Regions from separate parts of the Pseudoalteromonas sp. BDTF-M6 genome, predicted to be linked through region 2. Evidence: predicted binding sites of a transcription regulator. Region 2 holds the regulator's gene; each other region holds the start of a gene.
What was found. The regulator sigma-54, encoded in region 2, starts transcription at its own class of promoters, with help from an activator protein. The targets are predictions, from matches to a motif close to GTTGGCACGNNNNTNGNNT.

Region 1 (7,988 bases), 220 kb from region 2:
TTCTGGTTAAAAATAAAACGATAATTTTTGGCCCTTTCGGATAAATTTTACTTATGCGATTAATGTTTTATTAAGCTTGGGTTGAAGTGGTTTTTGCATGAATATTTAAGTCAAAACCTAGGTAAAGGTACATTAATCAAGGTGTTTTAGCTTGTGGCAGCCACTGTTTTAAAATATCGTGCATATTTATTCAGATAAACCATATTTGTTATAGGTGGGTGTTTTGAATCATCAGGCTGGTTATTTACTGCTTTATCATCCGCTGCAAGCAAAGGCACAGCTAAAAACAGTTCGTCAGCAGTTGGAGCAGCTATCCATATCCCATGTTGAGGTGGCTACCAGCGGTGATTTTTACGCCGACTTACAGGGATTGCAAAGCTATATCCCCACCACCGCGCGGGTGATTGTGCTCGGTGGTGATGGCACGCTCAATTTGGCCGCGAATGCCTTTGCCTACAGTGATGTTGAGGTTGCCCTTGTTCCCTGTGGCAGTGGTAATGATTTTGCTCGGCAATGGCGCTGTTCCGAGCAGCAATGGATAGAGGGTGCCATCGCGGGTCGGTGTGTACCCATAGATCTGGGTAAGGTGAACGAGCGCTACTTTATCAATGTCGCAGGCGTGGGGTACGATGCCGCGGTTGTCGGTGCCAGCCAAAATAAACGTGGCCGCTGGGCGCATTTGAGCTATGCGTGGCAGGGGGTGAAAATGCTGTATCGTTATGCCCCTTCGTTATTGCAGTTTTCAACTACCAAGAAGCAAGAGCAAAGGCTACTGATGATGTGTCTGGCCAATGGCCGTTATTTTGGTGGCGGCATGTGCCTGGCGCCTGAGGCGAATATTAATGATGGCCAATTGAGTTGCGTGCAAATAGGCGCCGCGTCATTTTGGCGGCAGGTGCAGGCCTTGATTTTGAGCTATTTTGCGGCCCACACTCGGCTTAAACAGGTCAACATAGTCCCTGTATCCCAGCTTGATGTGCACACCGCTAACATAGGGATAGAGGCTGATGGGGAGTATATTGGCACCACACCAGCGCTCTTTTGCGTGCAGCGCGATGCCCTGCACTTTGTTCTACCCCTCTAGGCAGATGCTTTAAGCCGGAGCTTGTGTACGTTTGAAAAAATGGCCAATTTTATCGAAAGGTGTCAGGACGATAGCATTGCCCAGAAGGACAAACACAAAGCCGTAGACCGTATTGAGCTGCCACACAAAGCCCTCGAACAGGGTGCTTAAAATGACCGCCACAAGTGGGAAGAGCACAATCACATAACTGGCTTTTTCCGGGCCGATATTCTTTAGCAAGACAAAATAACAGGCGAAAGCGATCACCGTGCCAAAGGTGCTCAAATAAAGCAGTGATACCCAATAACCCATGCCGGCGGTGCTAAAGTCCCAACTGACGTCACTGAGTAAAACAAAAAATGCCAAGCCTAGGGCACTGTACAGCATGCCCCAGGCATTGCCTTGCAGCACGCCGACCTGAGCATGGGAGTTGCGCACACTGACCATATTGCCAATGGAAGCCACGAGTGTGCCAGCCAAACACAATAACAGACCAATTAACAGCTCATTGCTGAGATCTAAGGTGGCGATGGCCGGCCAGAATAAGATCACTATGCCCACTATGCCTAACAAGGCACCAAAATAGATGCGTTTGGCTATGGGTTTGCCAAAGAACAAGCGGGTGTTGAGGATATTCATCAACAGCAAGGTACTAAAGGCGATGGAGCTCATGGCCGAGGTCAGATAATGCTGCGCCCAATAGAGAATAAGGTAGTTGGCGCCGAAGTTACACAGGGCCAGCAGGGTAAAGAAGCCATGATCGCGGGCGCTAAAGCGCATCGGCAGCTTTTTAAGCAGTACATAAGTCCACATAATGGCGGCGGCAATCGCAAAGCGCAGGAACAGCGAAATCTGCACCGCGACATCGCCAAGCTGGAATTCGATGGCCAGCCAGGTTGAGCCCCAGATCAGGACGGTAATAAAATACAGCAGGGCGTTGTTCATGGCGTTTTTCTCGAGGCAATTAAAGCTGGTATTTTAAAGTTATTCTGTATACTGTACATAAACAGAAAACATTATTTTACACCTGTACAGATTTGCTATGTCGCGCATTATTAATAAGCAAGGTAATATTTATCTATATCAGCAAGTGATTGACTTGATTAAAGATATGCAGTCGCATGGCACCTTAAGTGCGGGTGAAAAGCTGCCGTCTTTACGCTCGATGGCACAAAAGTTATCCATTAGCATTCCCACCATTCAGCAAGCCTATCAAGAGCTCGAGCGTCAGGGCGTGATCAGTGCCAGAGAAAAATCCGGCTTCTATCTCAATGCCGGCTCCGAGCAATGTCACCAGCCCCGTCGCATTCAACTGGCGCGCCAACCGGTGGCGGTTAATAAGCAGGCTTTGATAGAGCAGGTATTTGATGGCCTCCATCGCGCCGCCGTGGTGCCCTTGGGGATCGCCAACCCGGTGGCGGTGAACCCCACCGACAAGGTGTTAAGTCGCACCATGCGTAAGGTGATGAACGTGGCCGGGCATCAGTCGATCAATTATGGTCCCTTGGATGGTTTTGCGGCGCTGAAAAAACAGATTATCAATCGTTATCTGGATTTTGCTATCGGCGTTAACAGTGATGAGTTGATCATCACCAACGGTGCCCAGGAAGCCTTGCATATCGCGGTGCAATGTGTGACCCAGGCGGGCGATATCGTCGCCATCGAGTCACCCTGCTATTTTGGCATTATTGAAATGCTGGAAAGCCTGGGGCTCAAGGTGATTGAAATTCCCATGTGTCCACAGCAGGGCGTGTGCGTCGATGATTTGCAGCAGGCGTTTGCTGAGCACGATATTAAGGCCTGTATCTTTTCGACCAGTATAAGCAATCCATTGGGTTCGAAAATGCCCGAGGAGCGGCGCCAACGTTTGGTGCGTTTGGTGGAAGAGCAAGGCGCGGTGCTTATCGAAGATGATGTCTATGGTGAGCTAGCCTACGAGCAAGATGGTGCCAAACCGGCACAGTATTATTCCACCAAGGGCAATGTGATCACCTGTTCGTCGCTGTCAAAAACTGCGGCGCCAAGCTACCGCGTGGGCTGGATCATCGCTGGAAAATTTGCACCTCAGGCGCGACGCTTAAAGCGTGCCATGAGCTGCGCTTCTTCACTGATGAATCAGTGGACCCTGTATGAATTTATGAATAGCGGCGATTACGATAAAAACCTGCGCGTTATGCGCCAGCGCCTGGCGCTCAATAAAGAGCGAATGCGTGCCTTAGTGCAGCGACATTTCCCGCCGGGGACCCGGATGACCAACCCGCAAGGGGGCTGCGTGTTGTGGTTGCAACTGCCGGCGCAATATGACGTGATAGCCTTGTTTCATCTGGCCTTGGAGGCTGGGATCAGCATTACTCCCGGGGCTATTTTCAGTGCTACCGATAAATATCGCCAGTGTCTGCGGTTGAGCTTTGGGGTGCCGTGGAGCGAGGAAGTAGAAAAGGCAGTCGCCCGGTTAGGGGCGCTCTGCCTGCAAGTGCAAAAGGGTAAGGCAAAGGCTAAAGCTTAGTTGCCTAGCAGCTGATACTCTCTCAGTTCAGGGATCATGCTAAGTAATTGTGCTTCCTGCTGCGCCAGTTCGCTAAACGAATGACATAGCGCATCGGCACGCTCTTCAATATGAGCGGCCTGCAGTTCGACTCTTTGCTCGACCTGCTCACCAAGGCGCTCCATGCGTTGCTCAAACTCATCCATGTCGCCGCCCGAACCCAGTAGTTCAGAGCCCAGGGCGATAAAGATGCTGCCGATAGACTGCACTATGGCCTGTTCTACGGCTTGTTCAAAGTCTTCGTCAAACTGGCTTTCAATATCATCACCTAGCTGTTCAAAGCTTTGTTTACCCATCACAAAGGCACCGTCCTGGTAGAAGGTTTGCTCAATATTGACGCCGATATTGTCGACCAAATCGCTAAGCGCTTCATTGTGACTGATGCCAAATGCCGCCCCGACTTCTTCTAATGCCACTCCGGCTATTTTCACGCCATCCAGGGCTATCTGGGCCACCTCGGGCATATAGGTACGAACCTTGTCGGTGTAATCTGCCAAGGCCTGTTGCTGCTCGGCGTTTAACTCAACGGGCTGACCATCGACCTCAAGCAAGCCATGGCTATACACCAGGTGTTGGTTATTGGCATTGGTGATCTGTAGGCGTTGCGGCTCGATACGCACATCATTTTTAAATTCAATGTTGCATTGCTCAGAGCCAAACGACAGCGAATTTGCTTCCCCGGCGATGGCCGTGCCTGAAAGACTAAGGGCAGAGATTATGGCTAGCGTGCTGGTATTCATGATGATATTTCCTGTTATTCTGTTGACCTAATGAGCAATACAATTTCGATGCCAAATAATAAAATCATTAAAAATCAGAATCTTGTGTTTTTGGCGTTAAGGCGGTTGAGGCCAGGGTTAGTGCCTATGGCTAACATTTAGCGAAATTAACAACGGCGGTAAGCCGGGTTATTTTGAAGTCGAGAATGATTAATAAAAGATGTTTGTCGAAACGATAAAAAAATCTCACTTTTCAGTTTGGGCTTTAGCGGCTATTTATTCACTCGAAGGCGCCTAGCCCTGAATTCGCCGGACCCAAGTAAGGGAAGGGTGAGAACTGATTTAGATTTATTGGAGTGTATTGTGGGTAAAACATATTCCTATGATGCGTTTGAAGACGAATTTGTTGCAGATGAATATGAAGCGATGGGACGCAATCAAAATGACCGTCGCAAGCGCAAAGTTAAGAAAAAGCTGGACGACTACCTGGAGCAGCGAAAGCTAAGAAAGCATCTTGGTAGCGATGACTTTGACGACTATTTGAATGAATAATTAAAGGGGCTTTGGCCCCTTTGTTGTTAGCGCAGCACAAAAAAGACCGCCATGGCCAGTATGGTGGTGGCGTAGATGCTATGGCTTTTATAAGCGGTAATGATGGCAACGAGAGCGGCGACAAGATACGGGTTGCTGTAGCTAAGTTGCCACTGTCCGCCGGGTAACACGACAATAGGCACCCAGATGGCGGTGAGCACCGCCGGGGCACTAAAGCTTAAAAAACGCTGCATTTTAGGGCCGACCCGAAATGGCAGGGCGCGGTGTAAAAACAAATAACGGCTGCCAAAGGTAATGGCCGCCATCAGCAAGATGGTGGTGATCATGGCTGCTCCCCGCGGCTGAGAACATAGCCAAAGCTCATGCCAATAAGGGCGCTAAACACCAACCACAATTCCACTCCCCAGGACTTCAGTAACGCGGCGCTTATCCCTGATGCCAACACGCACGCCAGAGTGGGCCAATTTTTAATGGCCGGGATCACCAGGGCGATAAAGGTGGTGGCAATGGCAAAGTCGAGCCCGAGATTGGTTAAGTCCGGCAGCAATTGCCCCGCGACTATGCCCAGCAGGGTCCAGATATTCCAAGCGACATAAAAGCTAAAACCGGCACTGAGGGCATAGATTAGCCGCACTTGGGTCTGATAAGCCTTAGGGTGGTGAGAAAAAGCAAAGAGCTCATCGGTCAGCACAAAACTCACCGGCAAACGCCACCTGAGGGGTTGCGCGATCACCTTCTGGCGAATGGCCAAGCCATATAAAAAGTGCCGTGAGCTGATGATAAAGGTGGTGATGGCTATGGTCAGTAAGGGAGTGTCGTTTGCTATCAGCTCAATGGCCACCAACTGTGCCGAGCCGGCAAAGACCAATAAAGACATCAGTTGCGCTTCTATAAGGCTAAAACCATTCTGCATCGCCAGCGAGCCGCATAATAGCCCCCAGGGCAGCACGGCCAGGTTAAGGGGCATCATATCGAGTTGCCCCTTAATAAAGGCTCTTTGCCGCAGCTTAGCAGCGCGTTTTGTGTGGCTGGAGTAGCCTTTGGCATGGCCCATTGAATTACTCATAGTTAAAAAATAACCAAGTTGATTTCGCACCGACGCTAGAGTTTGGCATAATCACGGCTATTGCAAAAGAAGTGGAGCAGTTATGAAAGTTTGGGATGGATATATACGGTTTTTCCATTGGGCCCTGGTGAGCTGTTTAGTCGGCTTATATTTCTCCGCCGAGGAAGGAGCCATGGAGCTGCATTTTGTACTGGGTTATATCACCCTGGCGCTGTTGGTAACGCGTTTAATTTGGGGCCTGGTTGGCAGTGATACCGCACGGCTATCGGCGTTACTGCACGGCCCTAAGGCGGTTGCAGAGGCACTCAAGGCCAAGCATTTAACGCCCGGACACAATGCCGCCGGCAGCTATATGGTGTTGGTCTTCTTTGCCTTAATTTTGTTGCAACTGGTTACCGGCCTGATGGCCACCGACGACATTATGGTTGACGGTCCCTTGGTGCAATACGTCTCTTATGAGTGGGTTGAATGGGCCTCCTCGCTGCATCATCAGAATTTTGATTGGCTGTTAATCGCCATAGGTTTGCACCTTGTCGCCATTATTGTTTATGCCCTGCGTGGTAAAAAACTGGTCCCGGCTATGGTGACCGGCCGTAATCAGCAAGTGAGCAACGCCGCACGACTGAAAGCCAGCTGGCCGGCCTTTGCTCTTTTTGCCGTTTTATTGGGTGTGCTGGCAACAACCTGGGGATATGAGCCGCTGCAAGCCCTGCTGTAGCAATGCTCAGTTATATCCGGGCACAAAAAACGGCGCTTATTGCGCCGTTTTTTTATTGCTTAAAGAGCTCAGTCTTTAAACGACTTATGACAGTCTTTACAGCCTTTCGCCCAGTTTTGGAAAGCCGGTACGATAGTTTCTTTGTCGCCGCTTTGCGCCGCTACTGCTAGTTCTTGTGCGTATTTTGCAAAGGCATCGGCCTTAGCGTCAAAGGTAGCACGGTCTTCCCAGATGGCCGGAAGTGCGCTGGTGTCGCCCTTATCTGTGCCAGCACCGAAGGCTTCCCAAGGCATTTGCGATAGTGCTGCGGCATTGTTGGCGCGCATGGCAAAGCGCTCGGCGTCGAAAGGCACCTTGCCTTTAAGCATGTCACCCATGTCGGCGATTTGTACACGGATCAGTGAAAAAGCCGATTTACGGTAGTCGATAGCATCTTCTGGTTTTTCGAAAACCGAGTTTGCTAGGGCAGATGATGAGCTGGCAGCCAGCGCGATTGCAGTGATAATAGAGTGTAGTTTCATTCCATTAGTCCATTATTATAAAAATTATGTCCCTTTTTACCTAAGGGATGCAGTGAACACAAGCCTAGTGGCGCATTAATCACTGCACAGACCTATGAGTAATGTTAAGAAGTATTTACTCACCCAGGTCGATATCGGCAAAAATCATTCCTCGGCGCATGCTTCTAAAGGCGAGATAAACCTCGGCGAGCAGGGAAATAAACGCCAGGATCAGCAACACCATGGCGATCATAAAGCACAGGGCTATCGCGGTGCCTAGGTTAACAGATTGAATATTAGCCATAAAAAGTAACATAACCACAAAACTGACCAGGGTGGCGCTGAGCACGCTCAAGCTGAAGGCAAAATGGATATAGCGGGCGCGTTTGAGCAGGGCACGTAATTCTGTGGTCAGGGAGTGGTTAAAATCTTCATCGCTGCTAATTTTAAGCTTGCGCTCTAAGGTGCGGGCGCGGTCGGTGATGCGTGCCAAGCGACTTGATAGCACCCCTAGGGTGGCGGCGATGCCGGTGATAAGGAAAACTGGGGCAACGGCGGTTTGAATCACCTTTGCCATGGTGAGAATATTAACGACGTCTGTGTTCACACTGACTCCCACAGAAAGAATGACAATGCCGTTAGTCTAGCGGCAATTGTTGATGAAGGATAGAATTTTGCTTTGGCGAAAAGCTGGACACTAAGCAATAAAACTGAGAATCTCAGTAACTTAACAACAATCACAGGAGTGAACATGGAACCGGTATTACCTGAGAACAACAACCAAGCGAAGAGCAATGATGAGAAGAGCATGGCGATGCTCTGCCA
Region 2 (7,988 bases):
TTGCGAAAATTGGGCATACTCAACAAGGCGCCCAACAGCATATAAGTAGCGCGACCCATGGAGGCGAAGCGGCTTAGCGTTTTATGCCCCAGGCGCTGCCAAAATTCGAGCAAAGCAGACATTATGACAATAACTCCTGCTCATAAGGCTGAGCATCAAAATGAAATGGCACAGGGCCATCGGACAAGCCCTGTAAAAACTGTTGTACCAAGGGCGATTCATGCTTGCGTAGCTCGTCCGGACTGCCCTCACCGATCACGCCTTTTTCGGCGATGATAATCACGTGATCGGCGATGCTCATCACCTCGGGCACATCATGGGTTACGATCAAAGAAGACAGGCCCAGCACGTTATTGAGCGACTTAATCAATTTCACCAAGACCCCCATGGAGATAGGGTCTTGCCCGGCAAAGGGCTCGTCGTACATGATAAATTCCGGGTCCAGGGCGATGGCACGCGCCAGTGCGGCACGACGAGCCATACCACCCGAAAGCTCGGCCGGCATCAAGTCTTTAGCACCACGCAAACCCACGGCTTGCAGCTTCATCAGGACGATAAGACGGATTAATTCTTCACTTAGTTGGGTATGCTCGCGCAGCGGAAAAGCGATGTTGTCGTACACCGACATATCGGTAAATAAGGCGCCACTTTGGAACAGCATACTCATTTTTGTGCGCGCCTTGTAGAGAGCCGCACGATTCATGCTGGGAATGCTTTGACCTTGAAAGAGAATATCGCCACTATTTGGCTTGAGCTGACCGCCGATCAGTCGCAGCAAGGTGGTTTTACCTATGCCGCTGGGCCCCATGATGGCGGTGATTTTCCCCTTGGGGATGTTTAGGCTCATATTCTGATAGATAACGCGCTCCGCGCGTTTGAAGGTAACATCCTTGATTTCAACGATTGGTTGCGACAAGTCGCTCTCCCACTATTTTTCTATCATGTGACCCGACATTTTAAAGTTTTTTTGCGCCGAGGGAAAAAAGAATCTGTAAAAATTTGTAAGATCATTCAACAAAGCTGTAATAGCGACAATTTACGTGCGTTTTTTTACACAATTACAACGGCTTTTGTTACTATTTGCGCCAGTATTTTTTCTAACTCATTGGCTTTGCACTCATGCTCACTTCTTTTGCCATTCTCGTCGCCGGTTTTGTCGCCCTCGTTTGGAGTGCCGACCGCTTTGTCTTTGGCGCCGCGGCCTTGGCGCGTAACCTTGGCGTACCCGCTTTAATCATAGGTTTAACCGTAGTCGCCATGGGCTCATCGGCCCCGGAAATGATGGTGTCAGCATCGGCAGCGATGGCCGATAAAACCGATACCGCGGTCGGCAATGCAGTGGGCTCAAACATTACCAATATTCTCCTGGTGCTGGGTATTACCGCCTTATTGCGACCCCTTTCCGTGTCCTCGGTGACCCTTAAACGTGAAATGCCCCTGGTGTTGGTGGTGTCCCTCGTCGCTTGGTTCATGTTTACCGACAATTATTTTTCTGGGCTCGAAGGTTGGTTGTTATTGGTGGGTTTTGTCGCCTTTATCGCCTTTCTTATCGTCATTTCACGCCAGCAAAAAAACGCTCAGGAAGACCCCTTTGTCAGCGAAGCCTGCGATGAAATCCCGAAAGGCGTAAGCACCAAAAACGCCGCCCTATGGCTGGTCGTCGGCATAATCTTACTGCCGCTCAGCTCCCATTTTATCGTTTCATCGGCGGTGGAAATTGCCCAATATTTTGGCCTGAGTGACCTGGTAATCGGCCTCACCATTATCGCCATTGGCACCAGCTTGCCCGAACTGGCCGCCTGCGTGGCCGGGGTGTTGAAAAACGAAGACGACCTGGCGCTGGGTAATATCGTCGGTTCAAACCTATTCAATATCCTTGCCGTGCTTTCCATCGCCGGTATTCTCAACCCTGCGGTCATTGACCCTGCTGCGGCCAACCGCGACGCCCTGGTAATGATCGCCGCGACCCTAGTGTTAATCGCTATGAGTTTGAACTTTCGTGGTGCCCGACGCATCAACAGGTTAGAAGGAGGCATGTTGCTGGTCGCATTTTTTGCCTACCAAGGATATATTTTTAGTCAGATAGCATAGAGTAAGCGTATATGACACAAAGCTACATCGCTTCCGCCCAACGGGTGATAGAGACCGAAGTTCTTGGTCTTAAAGAGCAGCTACAGCATTTAGACGAGCAGTTTATTCAGGCCTGTGAACTGATGAAAGCCTGCGCCGGACGCATTATCGTTGTCGGCATGGGTAAATCCGGTCATATAGGAAACAAGATTGCCGCGACCCTGGCCAGCACCGGCACCCCGGCCTTTTTTGTGCACCCGGGAGAGGCCAGTCATGGCGATTTGGGCATGATCACGGCACAGGATGTGGTCTTGTTGATCTCGAATTCCGGCGAGACCCATGAAATTGTCAGTATTATCCCGGTGATTAAACGCATTGGCGCCGCCCTGGTGGCAATGACCGGCAATCCCCAGTCCAGTATGGCCACTTTAGCGGATCTGCATATCTGTATCGGCGTTTCTCAGGAAGCCTGTCCCTTGGGCCTGGCCCCTACCGCTAGTACCACGGCAACCTTGGCCATGGGCGATGCCATCGCCGTCGCCCTGCTCGAAGCCAAAGGCTTTACCGCCGATGATTTTGCCCTGTCTCATCCCGGCGGCAGTCTAGGCAAACGTTTATTGCTGACGCTCAACGACGTGATGCACAGCGGCGATAGCGTGCCTCGCTCGCACCAATCACAAAGCATAAGAGAAGCCTTATTGGAAATTTCCAGTAAAGGTCTGGGTATGACCGCGGTGATCAATGACGACCAACAACTGGTTGGATTGTTTACCGATGGCGACCTGCGCCGCGTGCTGGAGCAACGCATCGACATTCATAACACCGCCCTGCTTGAGGTGATGACACCGAACTGCACCACGGCCAACGCCAATATGCTGGCCGCCGAGGCGCTTAATATCATGGAACAAAAGCGTATCAACGGCCTTATCGTCATCGATCAGGCCCGTCGCCCGGTAGGCGCCCTGAATATGCAAGACCTACTACGAGCGGGAGTGATCTAATGCAATTTTCCGATTTGTATCAGCCCATCGACCAGGATGCCTGGCAACGAGCGCAAGCGGTCAAGTTACTGATCTGTGATATCGACGGGGTGTTTTCCGACGGTCGCATCTATCTCGGCAATCAGGGTGAAGAGCTCAAAGCCTTCAACACCAAAGACGGCTTTGGCATTAAGGCCTTGTTGAATAGCGGCACCCAAGTCGCGGTGATCACCGGGCGCCAGTCTCAGATAGTGCAAACCCGTATGGAAAGCCTGGGCGTCCCTTATATCTATCAGGGCCGTGAACATAAACTCGACGCCTACGCCGAACTCAAGCAAACCCTCAATCTGAATGACGAACAGGTCGCTTATATCGGCGATGATGGTCCGGATTTGCCGGTAATGGAAAAGGTGGGTTTTGCCGTGGCCGTGAATGACGCGCACCCTTTGGTGAAACGTGTTGCCCATTACACCACTATGCTGCCAGGCGGCTTTGGTGCGGTACGCGAACTCACCGACCTGCTGATACTGGCCAAGGGCGGTAGCCTGGGCACCGAGGGCACCAGCTCATGAACATGGCGCGGGTGCTGATATCCATCGTTTTTATTGCGCTCATGGCCTGGCTGTGGGCGCCCTATTATATGCAATCGGAAAAAACGGTAAAAAGCACCAGCGACACCATTGCCATCCCGGATTACATTGCTACCGGGCTGCGACAAAGCAGCTACAACGATCAGGGCGCGTTAAGCCACACCGTATATGCTGAACATATGGAGCTCTTCGACGAACTGGGTTTTACCCACTTCAAAAAACCTGTGTTTACCCTGTATAACGACGGTGAACGCTGGCGTGTCACCGCCGACGAGGCAACGCTCTACAATAACAATATTTTGATCTTGGAAAACAACGTCATCGCCACCAACTTAATACCAGGGGCAATGATCGAAAAGGTCCAAGCAGCAGCTATCCAAATAGACATTGATGCCCAACGTATGGAGTCGGAACAAAGTGTTGAGCTCAGGGGACCGGATCTACTGATCACCGGTCAGGGCTTGAAAGCAGATATCAATACAGAGATAGTGGAACTAATAAAACATACGCGAACGGTATATTATGACCAGTAAATTCAAAGCATTAATCATAGGTTTGGGATTCGGACTAGGCGCTGTAAATGCCTGGGCAGAGCAACCAAGCGCGGTGACGGAAGTACAGATCGACGCCGATAAACAACAAGCGCTGATCAAAGAAAACATCACTATTTTTGATAAAAATGTGCACATTGTTCATGGTCAACGAGAGATCAAGGCGGATCGCCTTGAGGCCCACCGTCGCCCGGAGCTAGGTGATAACAAGCAGCTGCTTATCGCCACCGGCAACCCAGCTATTTACAGTGAAACCATGGCCGATGGCACCCAGATCACCGCCTCTGCCAAGGAAATTCGCTACGACGTGGCCACGCAAATGCTGCAAATCTCGGGTACCGCCAAAATCGCCATGGCCGATCAACAGATCGTTGCCGAGACGATCAGCTATGATATAAACAAGCAGCTAATCAGTGCCGAAAAAGATAAAGATTCGAGCACCCGAGTGCGAACCACACTAACGCCACAAACCGACGAAAAGAAAGAGAAGGAACAACCATGACCACGCTGAAGGCGCGCAAACTGGCGAAAAGCTATAAGGGCCGTGAAGTGGTCAAGGACGTGGGTCTGGAAGTCAAAGCCGGCAGCATAGTCGGTCTGCTTGGCCCTAACGGTGCCGGTAAAACCACCACCTTCTACATGATTGTGGGCCTGGTGCCGAGCGACAAGGGCATGATCAGTATCGACGAGCAGGACATCACCCTGCTGCCAATGCATTCGCGCGCTCGCTTGGGAATAGGCTATTTGCCACAGGAGTCGTCGATTTTCCGTAAATTAACCGTCTATCAAAACCTGATGGCGATTTTGGAAACGCGCAAGGAGCTTGATAAAAGCGCCCGTGAAAGCGAGCTGGAAGGCTTGCTGGACGAATTTAACATCCAGCATATTCGCGACTCATTAGGCATGGCCCTGTCCGGCGGCGAACGCCGACGCGTGGAAATTGCTCGCGCCTTGGCCGCTAACCCGAAATTTATCCTGCTCGACGAACCTTTTGCTGGTGTTGACCCCATTTCGGTGCTAGATATAAAGAAAATCATTGAACACCTCCGCAACCGTGGCATCGGCGTCCTTATCACCGACCACAATGTGCGCGAAACATTAGACGTATGTGAAACTGCCTATATCGTCTCCCATGGCGAATTGATCGCATCAGGAACTCCCCAGCAGGTATTAGCAGACCAAACCGTACGCGATGTGTATTTAGGTGAGCAGTTTAGGCTTTAATCACAAAAGGATTGTTAGAGTACATGAGGCAATCATTACAGCTGCGCTTAGGCCAGCAATTAACAATGACCCCACAATTGCAGCAGGCCATTCGCCTGTTGCAGCTCAGTACTTTGGATCTCCAACAAGAAATTCAAGAAGCACTTGATGCGAACCCCTTGCTCGAAATCGAAGAAGAGCATTACGGCGACAGCGACCTGCCGCGCGATAAAAACTCGGCGGCCGACGGCGACAGCCAAAGCGAACACAGCGCAACCAATCAAGACGAAGTTGAAAGTTCCGACGCACTAAATAATGACTCGATCAGCGACGAACTGCCCATGGACGTATCCTGGGACGAGTACATCAGCGCCGCCCCGGTCGCTTCATCGGCGCCTATGCCGGATGATGAGTCCATCTATCAGGGGGAGACCACGGAAACCCTGCACGACTATCTGATGTGGCAATTGCGACTGACGCCCTTTAGCGCCACCGATGAAGCCATTGCCACCGCAATTATCGAAGCCATCGACGACAACGGCTTACTTACCCTTAGCACCGAAGAACTGCTCGAAAGTATCAGCCATGATGAGCAGGAAGAAGAGATCGAGCTAGACGAAATCGAAGCCGTGCTAAAGCGCATCCAAATGTTTGATCCCATTGGGATTGGCGCCCGTTCACTACAAGAATGCTTGTTGATCCAGCTCAATCAATTTTCACCTCAAACCCCTTGGCTTAACGAGACGAAAGAGGTAGTTTGTAATTATATTGATTTGCTTGGTAACCGTGACTATCGCACCTTAATGAAAAAGACTAAGCTTAAAGAAGCGCAGTTGAAAGAGGTGATGACACTGATACACAGCCTGAATCCAAAGCCCGCCGCGACCATAGTGCGTGAAGAGTCGGAATATGTGATCCCGGATGTATCGGTGAAGAAGGTCAAGGGGCGCTGGAAGGTGGAGTTAAATCCCGACAGCATGCCAAAGATACGTGTGAACGATCACTACGCATCTCTAGGTCGCAACTGCAAATCACAAAGTGACAGCCAATTTATTCGCTCTCACTTGCAAGAGGCAAAATGGTTTATTAAGAGCCTGGAACAACGCAATGACACCTTACTTAAAGTAACTAATTGCATTGTTCAGCAACAACAGGCATTCTTTGAACATGGCGAAGAAGCAATGAAACCTATGGTCCTCAATGACGTTGCAGAAATGGTGGAAATGCATGAGTCAACAATCTCTCGCGTTACCACACAAAAATACATGCACACGCCACGTGGGATCTTTGAGTTAAAGTACTTTTTCTCCAGCCATGTGAATACCGAGAATGGAGGTGAATGCTCATCCACCGCGATTCGAGCATTGATCAAAAAGCTAGTAGCCGCGGAAAATCCTGCCAAGCCGTTAAGCGATAGCAAGATTGCCGACATACTAGCAGAGCAAGGAATCAAAGTGGCTCGACGAACGATTGCAAAATATCGTGAATCGTTGGCCATTCCACCGTCAAATCAACGTAAAAGCTTGATATAGACGTTAGACAAGAAGGAAAATGCTTATGCAATTAAATCTTACCGGTCGTCATGTAGAAATCACAGACTCTCTTCGCAACTATGTGAATAGTAAATTTGCTAAACTAGAGCGTCACTTTGACCATATTAATAATGTGCATGTCATTCTTGATATTGAGAAACTCACACAAAAAGCAGAAGCAACACTTCATGTAAACGGCGGCGAATTGTTTGCCACCGCAGAGCACCAGGATATGTATGCGGCGATCGATGGCTTAATTGATAAATTAGACCGCCAGGTAATCAAACATAAAGAGAAATTGTCTCGTCATTAAAATGAGCTTAGATTTACTTTTTTCCAAGGACTGCAGCAAAGCTGCGGTCCTTTTTAATAGCAAAAAAAGAATGTTGGAATACCTCTCTCAGGTAGCCCACCAGCATATCCCCCACCTTAGCGAACAAGCCATACTGGATTCGCTCCTGGCCCGTGAAAAGCTTGGCAGCACAGGCATAGGGAAAGGGGTTGCCATTCCTCATGGTCGTCTTGATGGCATAGAGCAAACCGTGGCCATTATTGTTACCAACCGTGAAGCGATCAATTTTGATGCCATCGACAACCGCCCCGTAGATATCTTTGTGGCACTGCTCGTACCAGGCAATCAATGTGAACAACATCTCAAGACCTTAGCGAAAATTGCTGATAAACTTAAAGATAAACAGCTATGTAAGCAGTTAAGAGCGGTCACCAGTGATCAAGAGCTTTACCAGTTAATGGTCGCCTAAGGCGCAGTTACCCAAAGCTCGACGGAACAGCTCGGCAGTTCAACCAGGATGATAGGCTCAAATAGCTCAGGTGTTTAACTTGATGCCGGCGTAAAGGCTCGGCAAGGGGTGTGGATAAATGGATTTGATTATTGTCAGTGGGCGCTCTGGTTCCGGTAAATCCGTCGCCCTGCATGTGTTAGAAGATCTCGGCTACTATTGTGTCGATAACATCCCAGTCAACCTATTGCCCGCCCTGGTGCGCAGCGTATCCGACAACTACGATAAAATTGCCGTCAGCATAGACGTTCGCAACCTCCCC
Region 3 (7,988 bases), on a different contig from region 2:
AAAACACCCGTCTTCCACCATCAACCCGCTCTTCAAATTTTATCCCTAGCATATCAAAACTGTATCTATAGGTTTTATCGGCCCGCAGATACATTTCCTTTCGCTTCTTATCCACTTCTTCGTGGTCTTGCTCATCAGCTAACAAATGGCGCCACCTTGAAAAAACATCATCTGGCTCAGAATCTTTTATCACCCCTTGCGACTCATAAACGATTTGCCGCTCAGGGAACAGCAGGGCATTGTGGGCGCAATAGAAAAGTGCACTGCCAAACGCAATCAAGGCAATGGCCCAAATCTGCATCTGTGCCCGGCGACGCTGTAACGCACTTTGCTGTTGTTGCAGATATTGCTTGGTTTGCGTGATTTGGTTCAGCTGCCCGCGGTCTATACCCTCTCCCAACTGTTCCATAAACTGTTCGACGGTAAGATTAAACGCGCTTAATAAGCGCTCAAAGATATCGTGAGAAGGGGTCGATTTATCATTTTCAATCTTAGACAAGTAGCTTTGCTCTATGCCTACCTTGACCGCCAGCTCGGGCTGACTCAACTGATACTGCTGACGCAGATTTTTTATTGCCGTTCCTAAACTCATTTCTGCTCTCCGTGTAGATAATCAGCCCAAGTCTTTCTAATTCCTTAAAGAATAAAAACATGAATAGTGATGAATACTCAAAAATTTTCAAATGACTATTCACTTATCAAAGAACTAAGTGAACTTTGCGCGGCAACTTTTTAAAGCGCACAAAAAAGCCCGCAATCAATGCGGGCTCTTTTTTGCAACTAGCTCAAGGAGCTAATTAGCTTTTCTTCGCTTCACGCGAAGCACGCTTACGCTCGTTTTCCGTTAGGAAACGCTTACGAATGCGGATGTTTTCAGGCGTTACTTCTACCAGTTCATCATCATCGATAAACTCAAGCGCTTGCTCAAGGGTCATCTTGATAGGTGGAACTAGGGTTTGCGCTTCGTCGGTACCTGAGGCACGTACGTTGGTTAACTGCTTACCTTTAAGGGCGTTTACAGTTAGGTCGTTATCACGGCTGTGAATACCGATAACCATACCTTCGTATACTTCAACACCGTGACCGATGAATAGCTTACCACGCTCTTGTAGGTTAAATAGCGCGTTAGTTAGCGCTTTACCTTGAGCATTAGCAATCAATACACCGTTCTTACGTTGACCGATCTTACCGCCTTTGTGAGGACCGTAGTGATCGAAGGTGTGGTACATCAAACCAGAACCCGACGTTAGCGTCATGAAGTCAGTTTGGAAACCGATTAGACCACGGCTAGGAACCATGAAGTCCATACGGATACGACCTTTGCCATCTGGAGACATGTCGGTCATTTCCGCTTTACGCAGACCAAGCTGCTCCATGATTGAACCTTGGTGTTCTTCTTCACAGTCAATGGTGACCGTTTCATACGGTTCTTCAAGTACACCGTCAACTTCACGAAGGATTACTTCAGGGCGAGATACCGCCAGCTCGTAACCTTCACGACGCATGTTTTCAATCAATACGCCTAGGTGTAGTTCACCACGACCCGATACACGGAAGCTATCTGGGTTGTCCGTTTCTTCAACGCGTAGCGCTACGTTGTGTACTAGTTCGGCTTCTAGACGCTCTAAAATGTTACGTGACGTTACGTATTTACCTTCTTGGCCTGCAAACGGTGAGGTGTTTACAGAGAAAGTCATGGTTACCGTTGGCTCATCTACGCTTAGCGGAGGAAGTGCTTCAACGTTATTTACGTCACAGATAGTGTCAGAGATTTTCAGCTCGCCAAGACCGGTAATAGCGATGATGTCGCCCGCAGTGGCTTCTTGCGCTTCGTGACGATCAAGACCTAGGTAAGTCAATACCTGACCTACTTTACCGTTACGCGTTTTACCATCAGCACCAATCACAGTTACTTGTTGGTTCACCTTCACGGTACCGCGTTTGATACGACCAACACCGATTACACCTACGTAAGAGTTGTAATCAAGCTGAGAGATCTGCATTTGCAGTGCACCTTGAGGGTCCGCATCCGGTGCTTCTACTTCATTGATGATGGCTTCGAACATGGGTTCCATGTTGTCTGATGGCTCATCAAGATCAAGCGTCGCCCAGCCATTGATAGCCGATGCGTAGATCACTTTAAAGTCTAGCTGTTCGTCGGTCGCACCTAGGTTGTCGAATAGATCGAAAACCTGGTCCATTACCCAATCAGGACGCGCACCCGGCTTGTCGATTTTGTTGATAACAACGATTGGCTTCAAACCCTGTGCGAACGCTTTCTGCGTTACGAAACGCGTTTGCGGCATAGGACCTTCTTGAGCATCGACAAGAAGAAGTACAGAATCAGCCATCGATAGTACGCGCTCTACTTCACCACCGAAGTCAGCGTGTCCCGGAGTATCCACGATGTTGATATGGTAATCTTTCCAGTTGATTGCCGTGTTTTTGGCTAGGATGGTAATGCCACGCTCTTTTTCAATGTCGTTGGAGTCCATCACTCGCTCTTCGTTACCACCGCGAGTTTGCAGTGTGCCCGATTGCTCAAGCAATTTATCAACCAGAGTCGTTTTACCATGGTCAACGTGCGCGATAATCGCAATATTTCTTAACTTTTCGATGCTCATATATCTACTTAAGAGGCAAGCCTCATTGTTCCTAGATGATCCACGCCCGGCAAACAGCTACCAGCGTTGGGTTTAAAAGGGCGCGTATTATCCCTTATAACGTCACTAGATGAAAGTTTATCCAACATTATTTTTCTGTGACTGTGACCTAATTGTCACAACACGCCATTAAAGTGGATAAAAATCAACCACAGCGAAAATCTTAGCAGGTATTTTTCAGCTAACCTATGTATCTTGAAAAGCGAAGGTGTTTAACTAACAAACAAGGGGCGACTAACACGCCTCGGCCGCGCCTCGGCAGTGCAAATGTGTACGCACTAAAATAACGCAACAGCGCACCAAAAAGGTGCAAAAAAACTAAAGCCAGAAATTATATTTACAAAAAACCCTTTATAAATAGAAGGTTGAAAAGTTGGCACGCTTTAAGCTTACTAGCGCACAATTGCAGTAACATGCAGCACACAAAATATTCCTAGTTGGAGGACACATGTCTCATACGGTTTTAACTTTTATTAAAGAAAATGACGTTAAGTTCGTAGATTTACGTTTTACCGATACCAAGGGTAAAGAACAGCACGTTTCTATCCCACATCACCAAGCAGACGAAGATTTCTTCGAAGAAGGTAAGATGTTCGATGGCTCTTCAATCGCTGGTTGGAAAGGCATTAACGAATCTGACATGGTGCTTCTACCTGACGCTGACAGCGCTAAGCTTGACCCGTTCGCAGAAGAAACCACACTTATCGTACGTTGTGACGTAGTTGAGCCTTCAACTTTACAAGGCTATGAGCGTGACCCCCGTTCAGTAGCTAAGCGTGCCGAAGAGTACATGCGCTCTACCGGTATCGCTGACACTGTACTATTCGGTCCAGAGCCTGAGTTCTTCCTGTTTGACGACGTGAAGTACAAAACCGATATGTCTGGCTCTATGTACAAAATCGATGCCGAAGAAGCGTCTTGGAACTCAGATAAAGATTACGAAGGCGGTAACACGGGTCACCGTCCAGGCGTTAAAGGCGGTTACTTCCCGGTTGCACCTGTTGATTCTTCACAAGACTGGCGTAGCGCAACGTGTCTAGTTCTTGAAGAGCTAGGTCAGGTTGTTGAAGCACACCACCACGAAGTAGCAACAGCAGGTCAGAACGAGATCGCTACTCGCTTCAATACCATGGTATTGAAAGCGGACGAAATTCAGGAAATGAAGTACGTTATCCACAACATGGCGCACCTTTACGGTAAAACGGCAACCTTCATGCCTAAGCCAATCGTAGGTGATAACGGTTCTGGTATGCACTGTCACCAATCACTAGGTAAAGATGGCAAAAACATCTTCGCTGGTGACAAGTACGGCGGTCTTTCTGAAGAAGCTCTTTACTACATCGGTGGTATCATCAAGCACGCTAAAGCGATCAACGCCTTCGCTAACGCTTCAACTAACTCATACAAGCGTCTAGTTCCAGGCTTCGAAGCGCCGGTAATGCTTGCTTACTCAGCACGTAACCGTTCTGCTTCTATCCGTATTCCTGTGGTTCCTTCGGAAAAAGGTCGTCGTATCGAAGTGCGCTTCCCTGACCCAACGGCTAACCCATACCTAGCCTTCTCTGCAATGCTAATGGCTGGCCTTGACGGTATTAAGAACAAGATCCACCCTGGCGATGCCATGGACAAGGATCTATACGACCTACCTGCAGAAGAAGCGGCAGAAATCCCAACTGTTGCATCTTCACTAGACGAAGCCCTTGCTTGTCTAGATGCAGACCGTGAGTTCCTAACTCAAGGTGGCGTATTCACTAATGACCTAATCGACGCTTATATCGCGCTTAAGTCACAAGAAGTTGAAAAGCTGAACATGACAACTCACCCTGTTGAGTTCGAAATGTACTACAGCGTATAAACTAGATAATGACAATTTAGTTATATCATGTGTGTTCTCAAAGCCTGCTCTGCAGGCTTTTTTTATGGAAAAAATACAACCTTTGGACTAAAGTTAACACTTAGCCAATAACTTGGCTTATTTTGGTAACTATAAGAATAACAACCATAAAATAGGATTTCACGTGAACACAAGGCTGTATATTTTAAGCATGGTCGTGCTGCTATCTATTCTCAGTACAGCATGGGCCGCACCGAGCAAAAGCATCTACGTTTACAAGGATGAGAATGGCGTATTGGTGTTTTCTGACACCCCGCGTAAAGGGGCGGAAAAAGTCACCCTGAACGCGCCGATCATGAACATGCCCACCATAGACACCAGTGTTCTCGACGAAACCGATGACGAACTGGAGGCGGTAAAGTTTAATATCACCATCACCTCTCCGACGCAGGAAGAAACCATCCGAGACAACACAGGTTCGGTGCATATCAGCGGGCAGGTGAAACCAAGGTTTTTGCAAGGGCACAGCGTCCAGCTGTTTATGGACGGTCAAGCCTATGGCGAGCCACAAAGTTCCAGCCTTTTTGCCCTGCGTGACGTCGATCGCGGTGAGCACAACCTGGTATTGAAGCTGCTCAATAGTGAGGGCGAGGTATTGGCCAGCTCCAAGTCCGTCACCTTCTTTATGCATCGCCGTTCGGTGATCACCGGCCCTTAACCGGAGTGGCGCCAAGGAAATAGCTGCGCACTCCTCCTTAAACCTGCTAAGATAGTTGCACCATACTGGTGCAACCGACTACTAAAGATGAAACTTCACGGCGATTTTTTCCAACAGATGTGGGAAAACCTGCATACTGCCATATTAATTTTAGATAAAGATTTTAACCTGGTTTATGCCAACACCAGTTGCACCGAACTGCTTGGGCAGGGCCTAAAGCGCATTCAAGGCCAACCCTTCACCTCGCTTTTTAACTATCACTCGGTGGAGCTTGAGCGCATCGCCAACTACACCCTCAAGCAAGGGGTGGATTGCCACCAGCACAGGGCTGACGTGGTTTTTGTCGATACCCGCCATGCCAACTTAGCGCTCAATAGTCGCAGAATTAATTACCACGGCGAAGCATTTTTACTGCTTGAAATCCGCCAAACGGATGAAGAAATTCGCCTCGATCAGGCTTCCAACCAAATGCACCAACATCAGGCGGCCAGAACCCTGATCCGCAATTTAGCGCACGAAATTAAAAATCCCCTCGGTGGAATTCGCGGAGCGGCGCAATTATTGCAATATGAGGTTGATCAGCAGGAGCGCGATGAGTGTGCACAGCTAATCATTCACGAAGCGGATAGATTAAGACAATTGGTGGATAGGTTGTTGGGACCAAACCAACGCTTACAAAAGCAAGCGACCAATATCCACCAAACCCTCGAGAATGTATTAAAGCTCTGCGTGCTGGATAACAATAAAGATATTGCGCTAATTAAAGACTACGACCCGAGCATTCCGGATGTGGTGGTTGACGGCGATAAAATTCAGCAGGTCCTCCTTAACATAGTGCGCAATGCCATGCAGGCGCTCAGTGCCGGAGGCGAAATTAAGGTATCGACCCGGGTGCGCTATCATGTGCGCCGCTACGATACGACACTCAAAAAAGCCCTGCAGATCAAAATTTGTGATAATGGCCCAGGCATAGCGCCCGAGGTAAAGGAAACCCTGTTTTATCCCATGGTCACCAATAAGGAAGGGGGCTCGGGATTGGGACTGTCGATAGCACAAACCTTGATCGATCAACATCAAGGCTTTATCGAGTGCGATAGCTGGCCGGGCCATACTGAGTTTACACTGTACTTGCCACTGTAAGCGGCTAAGAGGGCTATGATGAAATCTGTTTGGTTGGTAGATGACGACGCATCGATTCGCTTTGTGCTGCAAAAGGCGCTCACGCGCAGCGGTTTTCAGGTGGAAAGCTTTGATAACGCCCAGGATGTATTAACCGCCCTGACCTTTTCTCAGCCCGCGGTACTGCTCTCGGATGTACGCATGCCCGGAATGGACGGCATGGCCTTGTTAGAGCAAATCAGCGAAGAGAACCCCAATCTACCGGTGATCATCATGACCGCCCATTCGGATTTGGACTCGGCGGTGCAGGCCTTTCAAAAAGGGGCCTTTGAATACCTGGCCAAACCCTTTGATCTGGAAGAAGCGGTCAACGTGGTTGATCGCGCCGTACGTGCCCACTCGCAAAAGAAAGCTAAAAAAGCCACCAAGGAACAAAAGCGTTCGGTAATTATCGGCGAGGCGCCAGCCATGCAGGAGGTCTTTCGCGCCATAGGTAAGCTCAGCGCCTCCAGTATGAGCGTACTGATCAACGGCGAGTCTGGTACGGGTAAAGAACTGGTCGCCAGTGCCTTGCACCAACATAGCCCACGTAAGGATAACCCCTTTATCGCCCTGAACATGGCCGCCATCCCCAAGGATTTGGTGGAGTCCGAGCTCTTTGGCCATGAAAAAGGTGCCTTCACCGGTGCCGACAGCGTACGCAAGGGACGCTTCGAGCAAGCCAATGGCGGCACCTTGTTCCTCGATGAAATCGGCGATATGCCTTTGGACGTGCAAACCCGCTTATTGCGGGTACTGGCCGACGGTGAGTTTTATCGCGTTGGCGGCCACCAGAGCATTAAGGTGGATGTGCGCATCATCGCCGCCACCCACCAGGATTTAGAGCGCCTGGCGCAACAGGGCAAGTTCCGGGAAGATTTATTCCACCGTTTAAATGTGGTGCGTTTAAAATTGCCGCCACTGCGCGAGCGCACCGAAGACATAGAGCAGTTAGCCGAATACTTCCTCAACAAAAGCGCCCAGGAATTAAAGGTGGCCAGTAAAACCCTAAGCCCACAGGCGTGTGAGCAGATGAAACTGTTCCATTGGCCGGGTAATGTGAGACAGCTCGAAAATACCTGCCGCTGGCTCACGGTTATGGCGCCGGGGGAATATATAGGTGCGGAAGATCTGCCGCCTGAGCTCAGTGCCAACACCGAGCAGGAAGTCGATGCCGACTGGCTGGATCTATTCCAGCAGTGGCTTAACAACGAATTTAAACAAGGCAAAGACAATGTCTGGCCCGATATTCAGGCTCAGTTGGAAACGCGCCTGATCAAATCGGCCCTGGCCAGCTGTGGTGGTCATAAGCAAGAAGCGGCGCTGCGCATTGGTTGGGGACGCAACACATTGACGCGTAAGTTAAAAGAGCGCAATATTACCACGTCCTAACAGGCGTAAAAGGCTATGAGACTACTGGAAAACATCGCCATGTTTAAACGCATGGAAATCATTAACAGGGTGCCCTTCTTCCGCGATTTTGAGCTGGCCGAGCGGCAAATGCTGCTGGAGTCCTTTTCGCATTGGTATATGGTGCGCCAGGGGCAATATGTGTTTAAACAGCATGAGCAACAGAACCAGTACCTCTATATCGTGCTCAGCGGTGAATTAATCG
Region 4 (7,988 bases), on a different contig from region 2:
AGCAGCAGACCCAGCATCAGCCAAGGCGCTGACAGCACAAACAGTTGCCAAAAATTACTGAGTAAGTCCATCTACGTCCTCCAGGGCAGTAAGAATCGAACAATGTTGCGCCGGTGCGCTACTGCCGCAGCATTGCTCGGCGAGTTGTGACAGCGAGGCATGGAAACGCTGTAATTCGGCGATGCGCTCGGCCACCAGCTCACGCTTTTTCAAGGTTAAATCTTTCACTTCCTGACAACTGTGCTGTTGCTTTTCGAAGTTTATCTTTAACAGCTCGGCAATTTCTTCCAAACTAAAACCAACATCCTTGGCACGACGGATAAAACGCAATTGCGCCATGTGTTTGCGCCCGTATTGACGATAGCCACTGGCATTACGCTGCGGCGCACTCAATAGCCCTTGCTGCTCATAATAACGCAGCGCGTCCGTACTCATCTCCACCTGCTTGGCCAATTCACCTATGCGCATCTACACTCTCCCTCTGTGCTGTTCAATTAGCGGCCATTATAAACCTTAGAGTTAACACTAAGGTCAAGGATTAATTTTGCGCTAATCGCCGGTCCATGAAAAACTAGCGCCACTAGCCTATTTGGAGAGCACAAATGAACATCGTCATGTTAGACGCCGACACCTTAGGAGCAAACTCACTGGCACCGATTGCCGCTTTAGGAGAGTTTCACAGCCATGCACTCACATCAGCACGGGATGTCGTTGCGCGCTGCGCCGACGCCGAGGTGGTGATCACCAACAAGGTGCAGCTTGGCGCCGAGCAACTAAACGCACTGCCAAAACTAAAACTCATTTGCGTCGCCGCTACCGGCACCAACAACATAGATCTTGCCGCCGCCAAAGAACAAGGCATTGTGGTGTGCAATGTCGCCGGCTACTCCACCGCCAGCGTGGTGCAGCATACCTTTACCCTTATCTCTTTGCTGCTTAATAACCTGCATAGGTATATTGACGATTGTCGTCGCGGTGCATGGCAACAAAGCGAGATGTTTTGCCGCCTTGATTATGATATCGCCGAGCTCGCGGGTAAAAAAATCGCCATTATTGGTCATGGTGAACTGGGGCAGGCCGTGGCCAAGGTGGCCAACGCCTTTGATATGCATGTGCTCATTGCCGAGCGCTGCGGTCACGCCCCTCGTCCCGGTCGCATCGCCTTTGAAGAAGCACTGGCGCAGGCGGACATCGTCAGTATTCACTGCCCACTCAATAGCGAGACAGAGCAATTAATCAACCGCGACACTCTGGCCTTAATGCAGCCAAGTGCGGTGCTGGTCAATACCGCTCGTGGCGCCATTATTAACGAAGCCGATCTGGCGGCAGCCTTGGCCGACAGAACCCTGGGCGGCGCGGCCTTAGACGTGCTCAGTGAAGAACCGGCCAACCCGGCGAACCCTTTGGTACGCTACCAGGGTGACAACCTGCTACTGACGCCCCATATTGCCTGGGCCTCGGCACAAGCCAGAGACCGGCTTATCCACCAGCTGGCCTTAAATATTCGTGCATTTGCCGATGGTGAAGTTCGTAACCGCGTTGGTTAAATTCACTAACTCTTTAGTAATAGCACCAATCAGACTAGAGCGAAAAAATTCAACCTATTGAAAAATATAAAAATAAAAATCTGGCACTGTATTTGATATATCACTGCCTACCAGATAATAAAAAATTGGATAACACAATGAAAAAAGCACTTCTTTGCGCCCTTATCAGCCTACCCCTACTGGGCGGTTGTATCGTTTCCGTGAATGACGGTGAAGCAGACGCCCATTGGGCATCAAGCGATTGGCAAAAACAACAGCGACAAAATCGCGACTATATTGCCCATCTTGATCTAGGTAACAGCGCCATGGTAGTCAAAGAAACTCTGGGCACACCGGATTTCAGTGAATCCTTTGCCCATCAGGGAGAAGAATATCAGGTGCTGTTTTATGCCACGCAAAGCGTTAAATCCGATGGCAAGATCGGCAAAAACGAATGCACGCCCTTAGTATTTAAAACCGGTCGTTTGATCAGTGTTGGCGACAGCGCCTATCAGGCACTGGTCGGTAAGCTGTAAAGAAAGGAACCAGGCCGCCGTTTATAACCCGGCGGCCTTTTTTTTAACCGTAGAACGCAGCGCCATTGCGCCCTTGTTGCTTGGCCTGATACATGCCCTTATCAGCATTTTCGATCAAGGCCATTTCGCAGCTGTCGCTGTTGTCGCCGTTAAAGGTGGTGGCACCAATGCTGATGGTGATGTGCTCGGCAATGGGTGAATCAATATGAGGAATATTCAGCTCGCTGATAACCCGGCACAGCTTATTGGCTAATGCCATGGCGGTATGCTCCTCACTGCCCGGCAAAACAGCCACAAACTCTTCACCACCGTAACGAGCGATGAAATCACTGCCACGCTGGCAATTGTTGACCAAGGCGGAGGCCACCTTCTTCAAACACTCATCCCCCTTTTGATGGCCGTAACTGTCGTTGTAACGCTTAAAGTAATCGATGTCGATCAACAGCACAGACAGGGGCAAACCGGCACGCACGCTGCGGCGCCATTCTCGGGCAAAGTGCTCATCAAAATAACGGCGATTTGGGATTTCCGTTAAACCATCGATACTGGCCAGCATTTCCAACAGGTCATTTTTTTGTTTGATGGTAAGTTGGTTTTTCACCCGGGCACGCACAATGGCACTGCCAAAGGGCTTGGTAATATAGTCCATGGCACCCAATTCAAGACCCTTGGCTTCATCGCCGCAGGAATCATTGGCGGAGATAATAATGACAGGAATGGGCTGCGTTTTATCATCGTGTTTTAACTGCCTCAGTGCCTCGTAGCCATCCATGCCCGGCATCATGATATCCAGCAAGATTAAATCGGCGGTGTTTTCCTCGAGCCAAGCAAACATGGCCTCGGCATCATTCACGCAATGCACCTGATATTGAGGGGTGAGGGTTTTGGTTAAAATCACTTGGTTTAATTCGTCATCGTCGACAATGAGAATTTTTGCTGACTTCATGAGCCTTCCTGTTTGCTATACCTTGCCCAACAATCCGTGCCGTGCAGGCCTGCCGCTGAGCTGTATTTGTTATTTGTTTAGCGCACCTTTGCTACCAGTTTAGACCGAGTTAGTGATCTTTACTTGGTATTTTTACGGTAGTTTTTGTTACCAAGGTGGTTTTTTGTTTAATCTAGCATGCCAATAAGTTACTGGCATGGCGCCGCTATGGAGCTAACCATACCTGATTAGTGGACAAAAGCAATGCGTACACCGCCTATAATAGACGGTGTACTGTACTGATAGCTATAGGTTTTCTTCAGCAAAAGAGGCTAAACGACTGCGCACCACGCCATTGAGGTTAACCGTCGCACTGCCCTCAAAGTCCTTAAAGCGCTCAACAATGTAGGTTAAACCCGAAGTCAGCGGGGTTAAATAGCTGCTGTCGATTTGCGCCAGGTTGCCGGAGCAAATCAGTTTGGTGCCGGCGCCACAGCGGGTAATAATGGTTTTTAACTGTGAGGCGGTGAGGTTTTGGCTCTCATCCAACAGCACCACGGCATTCTGAATACTGCGCCCACGCATAAAGTTCACCGACTTAAACTGAATGTTAGCCTTTTCCATAATGTAATTGCGGCTGGATATGGGGTTTTCATCGCTCTTATGTAACACCTCCAAAGAGTCGGTGATCGCTGCCAGCCAGGGCGCCATTTTTTCTTCCTCGGTACCCGGGAGGAAACCGATGGATTCGGCTATTTCCGGGGTGTTACGAGTTACAATCAATTTATCGTACACGCCTTTTTCGATGATCATTTCCAGTGCACAGGCCAAAGCTAGAATGGTTTTACCGCAGCCTGCCGGGCCGGTCAGCAGCACCAACTCAACATCGGGGTCGAGTAAGGCATCCATGGCCATGCCCTGGTAGATATTCTTTGGCTTAACACCCCAGGCATTACGCGACATTAAGCGTTCAACGCCGAGATCTTTTAAGGTGATATGGGTATCGTTATACTCCACCACCCGAGCGGCAAAATGCCCGGTTTCATCAAGCAGATATTCGTTGGCAAAAACATCCGGCACCAACTCACGTGACACATGATGCAAGGCATCGCGCCCTTGCTGCTCGGTTTCACACTCGCCAACTTGTTGCCAAAAATCCCCTTCCACCTTTTTATAGCCAGAGGTCAATAGGGCCACGTCGTCGATCAACTGATCGGTACGGTAGTCCTCAACATAATGCAGCCCGGCACCCTTGGCCTTTAAGCGCATATTGATATCCTTGGTGACCAATACCACCTTGGCATCGCTGTATTGTTTTTGCAGATACACCGCACAGTTGATAATACGATGGTCATTTTCATTGCCCGGCAAACCGGAAATGCTGTCGGCAAACAAGTGGTCATTCACTATGATCAGCTTGCCGCGCTGCTGCTCCGGCGCCCGCTTGTCGTCTGGCAATAACACCCCCTTCAGCATTTGCTCCGGGGTGGCATCACGCAACACTTCGTCGAGGGAGCGAATGGCAACGCGGGCATCGCGGCTGACATCGCGTTTTCGGTCCTTAATATGGTCGAGCTCTTCGAGTACCGTCATAGGAATGACGACGGCGTGTTCTTTGAAACAGAGGAATGCAAGGGGGTCGTGAAGTAATACGTTGGTGTCGAGCACGTACATTTTACTGCTTTTAACGAGGCGGTCTTTATCCATAGCGCGTTCCTAATTTGTCTTTATTATAACTGCACCTTTACAGCTACACTAACAAGGTGGTTATGCCTTAGTGGCATACTTCAAGTTTAGTCTATGGTCACAAAAAGACGCTTTGATGACGGCAAAAAAGTAGAGAAAAAGTGCCGTTTTGCATTTGCAAAAAGCGCCGTCTTTTGCTGCTGTATATTTTCTAAACAAGCACCACACTATTTATCAGTTTTCAGGTGATAATCACCAAGTTGCACGCTAATATAGCCGCCTTTTTTTGCTCGGGCCGCCACGGCCCAAGCCTAGATAACCCAAAGTCGAGATTGAACACGAAATGAATTTTTCCTTAGGTCAACGTTGGATCAGTGATACCGAGTCGGATTTAGGATTAGGTACCGTAGTTGCATTGGAAGGACGCCAAGTTAACATCTTATTCCCCGCCAGCGGCGAGAGCCGAGTTTATGCCCAGGCCGAAGCGCCGGTCACCCGAGTGCTTTTTAACCCCGGCGATGTGATCCGCAGTGCCGACGAGTGGGAACTCACGGTCAGCGAGGTGGTCGAGCAAGATGGTCTGTATACCTATAAGGGCACGCGCGTTGACAACGATGAACCGACCGAGCTTAAGGAAACTTTTCTTGACCACTTTATTAAATTCAATAAGCCGCAGGACCGCCTTTTTGCCGGCCAAATTGACCGCTTTGACCGCTATACCCTGCGTTACAACACCTGGCAGCATAGGTTTCACCGCGACCAGTCGCCCCTTAAGGGCCTGATCGGCCAACGCGCCAGCCTGATTGAACACCAATTGCACATTGCCCGTGAAGTCGGTCAACGTTTCGCCCCTCGGGTTTTACTCAGCGACGAGGTGGGGCTAGGTAAAACCATAGAAGCGGGGATGATCTTACATCAGCAATTGCTGACCGGTCGCGCTGCCCGCGTTTTGATCGTGGTGCCGGAAAACCTGCAACACCAGTGGTTGGTAGAAATGCTGCGCCGCTTCAATCTGAAATTTGCCATTTTCGACGAAGAGCGCTGCGCCGAGGCCTTTGCCGACAGTGCCAATGTGTTTGAGACCGAGCAGTTGGTACTGACCAGCCTGGAGTTTCTGACCAAGAAAAAACGCTGGTTCGAACAGGCCACCCTGGCCGATTGGGATCTGCTTGTGGTTGACGAAGCACACCACCTAAGTTGGTCAGTGGATAAACCCAGCACCGAATACCTGCGCATCGAGGAACTTAGCCGAGATATTGCCGGCCTCATCCTATTGACGGCCACCCCGGATCAATTAGGCCACCAAAGCCATTTTGCCCGTTTGAAACTACTCGATCCGGATCGCTTCTATGACTATGACGCCTTCGTTGAGCAAGAGCATCACTATAAAGACATAGCCGATGCCGCCAATGGTATATTACAAGAGCAAGGGCTTAGCTCTGAGCAACAGCAAGTACTTACCAACTTGCTGGGCAGCCAAGGTGAAAAACTCCTGACGCAATTTAACGAGGGCGATACTCAGGCCAAGGAACAGATACTCGAGCAACTGCTGGATAGACACGGCACCGGACGTATTTTGTTCCGTAACAGCCGCAGTGGCATTAGCGGCTATCCGCAGCGCATCCTGCACAGCTACCCCATGACCATGCCGAGCCAATATAAAACCGCCATGAATGTGATGGGCAGTCTAGGCAACAACGGTCCCATTGAACTCAGTGCCATGCGTGCCCTGTTCCCGGAGAAGATCTTCCAGGAATTCGAAGGCGCCAATGCCAGTTGGACTCAATTTGACCCGCGCGTGCAATGGCTGATCGACACCCTCAACGGCAACAAGCCCGAAAAGATGCTGGTGATCTGTGCCAAGGCCGAAACTGCACTGAGCCTCGAGCAAGCACTGCGCGAGCGCGAGGGCATTAAAGCGGCGGTCTTCCATGAAGGCATGAGCATCATCGAGCGCGATCGTGCGGCGGCTTTCTTTGCCGACATCGAAGACAGCGCTCAGGTGTTGATCTGTTCTGAAATCGGCTCCGAGGGTCGTAACTTCCAGTTTGCCCACCATTTAGCGCTGTTCGATCTGCCGCTTAACCCGGACTTGCTGGAACAACGCATCGGTCGTCTTGACCGTATCGGTCAAACCCAGGACATTAAAATTCATGTGCCTTACTTTGAGCACAGCGCCCAGCACACCCTGCTACGCTGGTATCACGAAGGGTTGCATGCCTTCGAGCACACCTCAACCACGGGCCATATGCTTAACCAGGAGTTTGGCGATGAGTTGCTGCAGTTGCTTGCCCACAATAGCTATCAGGATGAGGTGTTAAGCGAGTTGGTTGAACGCGTCGATGGCCGTTATGGCGAGCTTAAGGCGCAAATGGAGTCCGGTCGAGATCGCCTGCTGGAGCTACACTCCAGTGGTCAGGGTAAGTCCGAGCATCTGGTAGAAGATATCAAGGTGGTCGATAACAGTTTTGAGCTGCCCACCTATATGATCAATGTGTTTGATACCTGGGGCGTCAACCAGGAAGACAAGGGCGAGAACAGTATTGTGCTCAAACCCACTGAGCACATGCTCGGGGCTAATTTCCCAAGCCTGAAGGATGAGGGCATGAGTATCACCTTTGACCGTGATACCGCCCTGGCTCAGGAAGATTTGCATTTTATCAGCTGGGATCACCCCATGGTTGAAGGGGCGATGGAAATGATCTGCGACGACGATTTCGGTACCGCGTCTGTGGCCTTGCTGAAAAACAAGAAGCTGCCGGCGGGCACCTATTTTGTCGAGCTGATTTATATCGCCGAGGCCATGGCACCGAAATCGCTGCAACTGGGGCGTTACCTGCCACCAACTCCGGTGCGCGTACTACTTGATAAAGGCGGTAATAACCTGGCGGAAAATGTGGCCTTCGATGCCTTTAATCAACAGCTCAATGCGGTTGGCAGACAAACCGCTTCTAAGCTGGTGAATGCCCTGCAAAGCGCCATTCACCCGCTTATTGAGCAGGGTAACACCTTGGCACAAACGCAGATGGAGCAATTACGTGCGACCGCCAAAACCGCCATGCATCAGGCCGTTGATAGCGAGCTGGAGCGCTTAACTAGCCTCAAAGAGATCAACCCCAATATTCGCGATGAAGAGCTTAAACATTTTCAGCGCAGCCGCGCCGAGATGGATGACTATATCGATAAAGCCAAGGTAAAACTCGACGCCATTCGCTTAATCGTTGTCAGTCACTAGGCATTTCTTTAAAATGGCCGGCCAAGGGTCTGTTGACCCTAGCTAGAGGTCGGCCATGCTTTTAAACTACAATCCCCCAC

Region 1: the regulator sigma-54 is predicted to act here: its motif matches at 4,386-4,404, upstream of KD147_RS04835 (YggN family protein).
Region 3: the regulator sigma-54 is predicted to act here: its motif matches at 3,036-3,054, upstream of glnA (glutamate--ammonia ligase).
Region 4: the regulator sigma-54 is predicted to act here: its motif matches at 1,627-1,645, upstream of KD147_RS10905 (DUF3192 domain-containing protein).

Annotation. Positions count from the first base shown of each region.
Region 1 is NZ_JAGXTQ010000002.1:123,028-131,015, forward strand. Features, by position in the region: gene KD147_RS04820 (diacylglycerol/lipid kinase family protein) at 224-1,084, shown strand; gene KD147_RS04825 (DMT family transporter) at 1,094-2,008, opposite strand; gene KD147_RS04830 (aminotransferase-like domain-containing protein) at 2,106-3,569, shown strand; gene KD147_RS04835 (YggN family protein) at 3,566-4,348, opposite strand; gene KD147_RS04840 (PA3496 family putative envelope integrity protein) at 4,691-4,879, shown strand; gene KD147_RS04845 (AzlD domain-containing protein) at 4,906-5,205, opposite strand; gene KD147_RS04850 (AzlC family ABC transporter permease) at 5,202-5,849, opposite strand; gene KD147_RS04855 (cytochrome b/b6 domain-containing protein) at 6,028-6,663, shown strand; gene KD147_RS04860 (c-type cytochrome) at 6,732-7,184, opposite strand; gene KD147_RS04865 (DUF2721 domain-containing protein) at 7,300-7,770, opposite strand; gene KD147_RS04870 (DUF4870 domain-containing protein) at 7,915-7,988, shown strand, end outside.
Region 2 is NZ_JAGXTQ010000002.1:345,949-353,936, reverse strand. Features, by position in the region: gene mlaE (lipid asymmetry maintenance ABC transporter permease subunit MlaE) at 1-122, opposite strand, end outside; gene KD147_RS05910 (ATP-binding cassette domain-containing protein) at 122-916, opposite strand; gene KD147_RS05905 (calcium/sodium antiporter) at 1,120-2,091, shown strand; gene KD147_RS05900 (KpsF/GutQ family sugar-phosphate isomerase) at 2,103-3,071, shown strand; gene kdsC (3-deoxy-manno-octulosonate-8-phosphatase KdsC) at 3,071-3,622, shown strand; gene lptC (LPS export ABC transporter periplasmic protein LptC) at 3,619-4,173, shown strand; gene lptA (lipopolysaccharide transport periplasmic protein LptA) at 4,163-4,693, shown strand; gene lptB (LPS export ABC transporter ATP-binding protein) at 4,690-5,415, shown strand; gene KD147_RS05875 (RNA polymerase factor sigma-54) at 5,439-6,926, shown strand; gene hpf (ribosome hibernation promoting factor) at 6,952-7,239, shown strand; gene ptsN (PTS IIA-like nitrogen regulatory protein PtsN) at 7,241-7,687, shown strand; gene rapZ (RNase adapter RapZ) at 7,806-7,988, shown strand, end outside.
Region 3 is NZ_JAGXTQ010000008.1:91,658-99,645, forward strand. Features, by position in the region: gene KD147_RS15755 (helix-turn-helix domain-containing protein) at 1-592, opposite strand, end outside; gene typA (translational GTPase TypA) at 798-2,624, opposite strand; gene glnA (glutamate--ammonia ligase) at 3,112-4,518, shown strand; gene KD147_RS15770 (DUF4124 domain-containing protein) at 4,682-5,215, shown strand; gene glnL (nitrogen regulation protein NR(II)) at 5,303-6,355, shown strand; gene ntrC (nitrogen regulation protein NR(I)) at 6,374-7,765, shown strand; gene KD147_RS15785 (cyclic nucleotide-binding domain-containing protein) at 7,781-7,988, shown strand, end outside.
Region 4 is NZ_JAGXTQ010000004.1:227,583-235,570, forward strand. Features, by position in the region: gene KD147_RS10890 (SO_0444 family Cu/Zn efflux transporter) at 1-71, opposite strand, end outside; gene zntR (Zn(2+)-responsive transcriptional regulator) at 55-468, opposite strand; gene KD147_RS10900 (D-2-hydroxyacid dehydrogenase) at 603-1,547, shown strand; gene KD147_RS10905 (DUF3192 domain-containing protein) at 1,685-2,062, shown strand; gene KD147_RS10910 (diguanylate cyclase) at 2,106-3,008, opposite strand; gene KD147_RS10915 (PhoH family protein) at 3,294-4,694, opposite strand; gene rapA (RNA polymerase-associated protein RapA) at 5,017-7,908, shown strand; gene rluA (bifunctional tRNA pseudouridine(32) synthase/23S rRNA pseudouridine(746) synthase RluA) at 7,964-7,988, shown strand, end outside.